3 regions of the Allobosea sp. LjRoot90 genome follow, and region 2 is predicted to be linked to each of the others. Evidence: riboswitches for the same ligand, from Rfam matches in the RefSeq annotation. Region 2 holds a riboswitch; each other region holds the start of a gene.
What was found. A riboswitch is a leader RNA that binds a small molecule or an ion and turns the genes downstream of it on or off. The one in region 2 is predicted to bind cobalamin.

Region 1 (2,253 bases), on a different contig from region 2:
GCCCTCGCGCAAGGGCGCGCCGGTCGCGCCGCCCGTGCTTTCGGCCTGTACCGAGAGCGAGGGCATCCCGACCGACGCCTTCGGCTTCACGACGGGTTCGGACGTCGCCGAAGTCGGCTCCTTCGGCGCGAGCCTGACCTATGGCGGCGGCTTCGGTGTCCGCGACGGCCGCCAGGCCGCGCACGGCCTGCAGCTCCAGGGCTCCTACGGGCTCTTCCCCTGCTTCGAGATCGGCCCCTATCTGCTCGGCGGCTATACCGATGCCACCATCGCCGGCACGGGCGCCGACAGCCGCAGCTTCGGCGCCGGCGTCGAGATGAAATACCGCCTGCTCGGACGCGATTTGCACGGCATCGGCCTGACCGTCGTCGTCGACCCCAGCTTCAACCGCAACGACCCAAGCGGCGCCGGCAACTTCACCACCTACAACACCGGCATCCGCATCTTTGCCGACAAGACGCTGGTCCCCGGCAAGCTCTACGCCGCGCTCAACCTCTCGCACGACCTGACCTGGACGGGCCCGAGCCCCTATCTGCGTTCCTCGACCTTCACGGTCGGCGGCTCGCTCGCCTGGCAGCTGATCGACGGGCTCTATCTCAGCGGCGAGGTCCGCCATCAGCGCCGTCACAATGAGCTCGGCTTCGGCAAGGACGCCGGCTACGCCACCTTCGCCGGCCCCGGCATCTTCTGGCAGGCGACCAAGCAATTCGCCATCTCGGCCGCCTACAATGTCCAGATCGCCGGCAAGGCCAAGGGTGTGCCCGGCGATCTCGACATCACCAATTTCAGCCAGCATCTGGTGAAGGTGAAAGCGGCCTACAGCTTCTGAAGGCCCATTCGAGGGCAGCATCGGCCGGCCGAATTGACCCCGCCGCATTTCCGCCCTAGTCGTGAACGCGACGGTTCCCTCACGGGATCAAAAGGGAACGCAGTGCGGGTGGCTTAGCCACCTCATGCTGCGGCTGCCCCCGCAACTGTAAGCGGCGAGCCTTTCACCATATGCCACTGGGGCCTCGGACCTGGGAAGGCGGTGAAAGGCGGTGACCCGCGAGCCAGGAGACCTGCCGTCAGCCGTGGTCACACGCGAACACATCGGCCGGGGGTCCGCTGATGGGTGATAAGCCTTTGCGCGCCCGCTTGCGGGAGCGGAGCGGATTATCTCGTTCGCGGTGACGTGCCACTGACGTTACCGCCGAGGTTTTACCGTGATCCGTTTGCCCAGCCCCGCCAAGAGCGGGTGTTTCCCGTTCGTCTTCTCCCTGCTCGCCGCCTCGACCATGCTGACGCCGCTCGCGGCGCTGGCGCAATCGGGCGAGAAGCCGATCGCGCTGGACGAGCTCGTCGTCAGCCCGACGGGCGTGCCGACCCCGGCCAGGGAGATCGCCAGCTCCGTCACCGTCGTCACCGCCAAGGAGATCGAGCACCAGCAGCGCCGCACCCTGCCGCAGGCGCTCGCCGCCGTGCCTGGCCTCAATCTCGTCCAGACCAATGGTCCGGGCGGGCTGACCTCGGTCTTCATGCGCGGCACCAACTCGAACCACGTCAAGGTCCTGATCGACGGCATCGAGGTGAACGACCCTTCGACACCGAACCGCTCCTTCGATTTCGGCCAGATGCTGACCACCGATATCGAGCGGATCGAGGTGCTGCGCGGTCCCCAGAGCGGCCTCTATGGCGCCAATGCGCTCGGCGGCGTCATCTCCATCACCACCAAGCGCGGCGAAGGCCCGCCCAAGGTGACAGCCTCCGTCGAGGCCGGCTCCCACGGCACCTTCAACCAGAGCATCGGCCTCAGCGGCGGCAATGACCGCTTCGACTACGCCTTCGGCGTCAGCCATTTCCGCGCGGATTCGACGCCGGTGACCCCGCCCGGGCTGGTTCCGGCGGGTAGGCGCCGCAATCCCAACTCCTACGATAACTGGAGCTATTCCGCCCGCCTCGGCGCCCGGCTGACCGACACGCTGAGCGTCAACTGGGTCGGCCGCTATATCGACGGCCAGTTGCTCTTCACCAGCGATTCCGGCTTCCCGAGCCGGCCGGACGCTTTCCATTCCAGCCAGAACTACCGCCAGGCCTTCACCCGCGGCGAGGTCGTCTGGGATCCGTTCGAGGGGCGTTTCGTCAACCGCTTCGGCGTGTCCTACAGCAATCAGGATCGCTCGAACCGCCGGCCGAACGCCGCCGGCATCCTCGGTCTACCAGCTGAGAACCTCGGCGAGCGCACCAAGTTCGACTGGCGTGGCGATCTGAAGA
Region 2 (2,253 bases):
TCGCCGGCCGCGCGAGGCGTCAGGCCGCCGCTGTCGCGGCGCTGCGGCGCGCAAGCCACGGCCAGAGCACGCCGACGGCAAAACCGGTGGCAAGCCAGAGCGCGGCCTGGATGGCGAGCGAGAGCGCGGCGAAATGCGCGGCGATCTCGGCTGGCACCTTGCTTTCCGGCGCGGCCGGGTGCGGCGCGCCGATCAGATGCGGCAGCAGCAGTGCCAGCACGGCGAGCGCCCGGGCCCAGGAGGCTTCGACCCGCAGGAACACGAAGAGCGCGCCGGCAGTGACCACGGCCGTCAGCAGCCACCAGAGCTGGCGTTGCTGGAGCTCGGCTGCAGCGGAGCCCGGCAGTTCCGGCGCCAGCCCCATCGCCGGAGCGAGCCCGAAGGCGAGGAAACCGCAGATGGCCCAAGCGAGCGACCGGCGCTGGTCGATCTGCTCGTTGGCCGCGATCATCCCGGCAAGCAGCAATGCGGCGAAGCCGATCGCGGTCGCAATCGTCACCAGGCTGGTGAAGGCGGTGCGCTGCAAGCCGTCCTGCGGCTTCCATTCGTGCTCGCCGGTGTGTTCCGCCCCGGCTTTCGGGTCGTTATGGACGAGAATGATGCGGGCGTCGCCGGTGAAGGCGGCCTGCATCGGGGCGCCTTGCACACGCAGCGCCGCCTCATAGGTCTCGGCCTTGAGGATCAGCGGGGTGGTGGTGACGTGCTGGAGTGCCGAGATCAGCAGCCCAGCCAAGAGCCCGGCCAGGATGCTGACCGTGAGAACACGCGTGACCATGTGCTTCCCCTCAATGGCAGGGGAAGGCGAGGCCGTGACGCGTGTCGTGCGCCGCGTTGTGGATATTGGACGAGGCGGCGAAGCCGACGGTGTAGATCAGCACGAAGCCGAGGATCAGCGCGGCGGCGACGGCTTTCGCTCGTTCCGAGACGCTGGCCTGGCTGGTAACGGTTGCGGTGTTCATTGGCTCACTCCTGGCCACCCCACCGGCAGCCTGTTGGACGACATCGAATGACGGCAGGTCTCCTGGCTCGCGGGTCTGATGTCCTGCGCCGCCTTCCCGGTCGAAAAACCAGTGGCCGATGGCGCGGAACTCGCCGCTTACAGTTGCGGGGGCAGCCGCGGTCCTTCACCGCGTTCCCTTTTCACCTCGTCGTCGAGGCACCGTCATGGATGATCATTAGCCATCCGGTGGTCGCTGTGCAATGCAATGCCCGACTGGAAAGCGCATGGCGGCTCACATGACCCTTCCCCCGCTCACCCTCGTCCTCGGCGGCGCCCGCTCCGGCAAGAGCCGTCATGCCGAGGCGCTGATCGAGGCACTGCCGCCCGCCTGGACCTATATCGCCACCGCCCAGGCCTATGACGACGAGATGCGTGCCCGCATCGCCGAGCATCGCGCCCGCCGGTCCCGCGATTGGCAAACGGTCGACGCCCCGGTCGCCCTGCCGGAGGCGATCCGCAATGCCCGGACTGGGCAGCCCATCCTGGTCGATTGCCTGACGCTCTGGCTGACCAATCTGCTGCTCGCCGAGCGCGATATCGCGATCGCGACGGGCGAGCTTATCGCGGCCTGCCGCGAGGCGACGGCACCGGTCGTGCTGGTCTCGAACGAGGTCGGGCTGGGCATCGTGCCGGACAATGCGCTCGCCCGCCGCTTCCGCGACGAGGCCGGCCGCTTGCATCAGCGCCTTGCGGCGCAGGCCGGGCGCGTGGTCTTCATGGTCGCCGGATTGCCGATGCAGGTGAAGTAGCGATGGACGAGACCGAGGACGCCGCCCGCCACAAAGCGAAGATGGCCAAGCGCAAGGCGGTTCAGGACGCGGAGGTCGCCGGCAAGACGCTCGAAAAAGGCCTGCTGATCGTCAACACCGGCCCGGGCAAGGGCAAGTCGACCGCCGCCTTCGGTTTGATCCTGCGCGCGCTCGGCCATGGCTGGCGCATCGGCGTCGTGCAGTTCATCAAGGGCGCCTGGTCGACCGGCGAGCGCAAGGCGCTGGACGCATTCGGCGACCAGGTCTCCTGGCACTCCATGGGCGAGGGCTTCACCTGGGAGACGCAGGACAAGGCCCGCGACATTGCCGCCGCGACCCGCGCCTTCGACAAGGCGAAGGAACTGATGGCGGATGAGAGCATCCGGCTATTGGTGCTGGACGAGCTCAACATCGCCCTGCGCTACGACTATCTGCCGCTCGCGGAGGTGGTCGCGACGTTGGCTGCTCGTCGCTCCGACCTGCACATCGTCGTCACCGGCCGCA
Region 3 (2,253 bases), on a different contig from region 2:
GATCGCGCCCGAGAGCGCGAGAGCCCCGCCACACAAGCCCGCCATCAGCGCCCGGCTCAGGCGATAATCGAAGATCACGCCCTGCTGGATCGCGCTCACCGGGAAATCGAGGTCGAACAAACCGTTGCCGAGCGCCCGCAGCGCCGTCTCCAGCGGGATGCGCATCTCGCCGATCGTCACCGCCAGCGCCACCGAGAAGGTGAGCGCGGCGAGAGAAGCCAGCGCGATGGCGATCCGCGCCGGCCAGTTGGGGCCGTGGACGGCGTGGCTCAAGGAGAAAGGCCGAAGCCGGCGATCGCCTTGGCGAGAGTCTCGATGCCATCAACCGTGTCGAGACCGGCGCGGGTCGCGCCGACATCCAGGATGACGACGCGGTTGTTCTTCACCGCATCGAGCTTACTGGCGACGGGGTCGGTCTTCAGGAAGTCGAGCTTCTTCTCGATATCGTCAGCCGGAAAGCGGCGGCGATCCATCTTCACCGTGACGATCACCGCGGGGTTGGCGGCGGCGATGCTCTCCCAGCCGACCAGCGGCCATTCCTCATTGGTGCTGATGACGTTGCGGGCGCCGAGCTTCGACAGGATATAGGCGGGCACGCCGTTCCTGCCGGCCATGAAGCCGTCGCCCTTGATGTCCTTGCTGGAGAACCAGACGACGACCGGCACGTCCTTGGCCTTGACGTTCGCCACCGCCTGGACCGCCTTGTCCTCGCGTGCCTTGAGCTCGACAACGAGCGTCTCGGCCCGGTCGGCGACGTCGAAGATCTGCCCGAACTCGCGGATGTTGCGATAGACCAGCTCCATCGTGAACATCTGGGTGCGCACGCCATCGCCGGCGCCGGAATTGTCCTTGCCGACGCAATCGGTCGGCGAGACGTAAGTCGGGACCTTGACCTTCGCGAACTGGTCGCGCTTGCCGACGATGCCGTTGGGCCCGACATGCCATTCGAACATCGCGGTGACGAGATCCGGCTCCTGCGCCAGCACCGCCTCGAAGCTCGGATCATTGTCTGCGAGGCGCTTCACCTTGGCGTTGGTGGCCTCATAAGGCTTGGCGACCGGCGAGAACCAGACGGCAGTGCCGACGACACGGTCGCCGAGGCCGAGCGCGTAGAGAATCTCCGTCTGCGTCTGGCCAATCGCGACGACGCGCTTGGGCGGCGCACTGAAGGTCACGCTCTCGCGGCAGTTCTCCAATGTCAGCGGATACTGCGTCGGCGCGGCTGAGGCTGCGCCCGCGAGCAAAGTGCCGAGAAGCGCCGCGGCGGGCCATTGCAGCAGGCGGGCGAATTGACGCGCAGTCGGCACGGGACGAACCTCAAATGTAACAATGTTGCATTTCTGATAGAGTGGACGGCACGCAGCCGTCAAGCTCTGCGCGGTCGCGCGCATGGCGGTCGCCATGGACATGGACTTCATCGCTCCCCGAGATGACGGATGGGAGCTGCGCAGGGGATGTGGACAGATGGCGGGCTCGGACGACCGCCACCGATGCACACCTCCGGGACACCCCGCCCGAAAGACGTCTTCGACGATCGGGGCAGGTCTCCTGGCTCGCGGGTCGACGCTGGCTCCGCCCGGCCTTCCCGGCGCAAGGAGCGCCAGTGGACGATGGACGGAGGGCTCGCCGCTTACAGTTGCGGGGGCAGCCTCGGCTTTGGCGCAAGCGCGCCTCACCGAATTCCCTCTTAGCTCCGGAAGCAACCCGGAGAACCTCGATCACGGCTACCCTATAAGGCGGGACCGCGCCGTCAAGCGCCGCTCAGAGACTGGGCGTGCTGTAGAGCCGCTTGCCCTGGACCGAGATTTCGACGTCCTGGAGGTAGCCTTGCAGCGCCGTGGTCGCGACCTCGATGCCGAGGCCGGGCGCATCCGGCGCCGCGACCTGCCCCTGCGCATCGCGCTCCAGATGGTTGGCGGAGATCGCCGTGGCGAGCGGCTTCGGCATCGCCGGGTATTCGCAGATCTCGTGATCGGCGAGCCCCGCATAAGGCTGCAGCGAGGCCGAGAGGGCGAGATGCGAGGTGAAGGTGTGATTGACGAAGGTCACGCCTTTCGCCACCGCATAATCGGCCACCGCCTTCGACGGGCCAATGCCGCCGATCCGGCCGCAATCGATCTGGACATAGCCGATGGCGCCATAGTCGATGAGCTGCTTGGCCATGGATTCGTTATGGGCGCCCTCGCCACCAGCCAGGCGCACCTTTGGGCTGCGCCTGGCGAGCGCGCCATAGGCTTCGAGAGCACTGGCGTG

Region 1: it holds a riboswitch for cobalamin, as region 2 does, so the genes downstream of both, ACSQ3M_RS17715 (TonB-dependent receptor plug domain-containing protein) here and ACSQ3M_RS24225 (CbtB domain-containing protein) in region 2, are expected to answer to the same signal.
Region 3: it holds a riboswitch for cobalamin, as region 2 does, so the genes downstream of both, ACSQ3M_RS16615 (ABC transporter substrate-binding protein) here and ACSQ3M_RS24225 (CbtB domain-containing protein) in region 2, are expected to answer to the same signal.

What each region holds. Positions count from the first base shown of each region.
Region 1 covers NZ_CAXUTF020000004.1:484,543-486,795, reverse strand. The annotation lists gene ACSQ3M_RS17720 (hypothetical protein) at 1-829, shown strand, start outside; cobalamin riboswitch at 884-1,083, shown strand; gene ACSQ3M_RS17715 (TonB-dependent receptor plug domain-containing protein) at 1,206-2,253, shown strand, end outside.
Region 2 covers NZ_CAXUTF020000008.1:83,944-86,196, reverse strand. The annotation lists gene ACSQ3M_RS24230 (CbtA family protein) at 20-775, opposite strand; gene ACSQ3M_RS24225 (CbtB domain-containing protein) at 786-959, opposite strand; cobalamin riboswitch at 995-1,178, opposite strand; gene cobU (bifunctional adenosylcobinamide kinase/adenosylcobinamide-phosphate guanylyltransferase) at 1,237-1,749, shown strand; gene cobO (cob(I)yrinic acid a,c-diamide adenosyltransferase) at 1,752-2,253, shown strand, end outside.
Region 3 covers NZ_CAXUTF020000004.1:251,644-253,896, reverse strand. The annotation lists gene ACSQ3M_RS16620 (FecCD family ABC transporter permease) at 1-273, opposite strand, end outside; gene ACSQ3M_RS16615 (ABC transporter substrate-binding protein) at 270-1,280, opposite strand; cobalamin riboswitch at 1,522-1,732, opposite strand; gene ACSQ3M_RS16610 (mandelate racemase/muconate lactonizing enzyme family protein) at 1,762-2,253, opposite strand, start outside.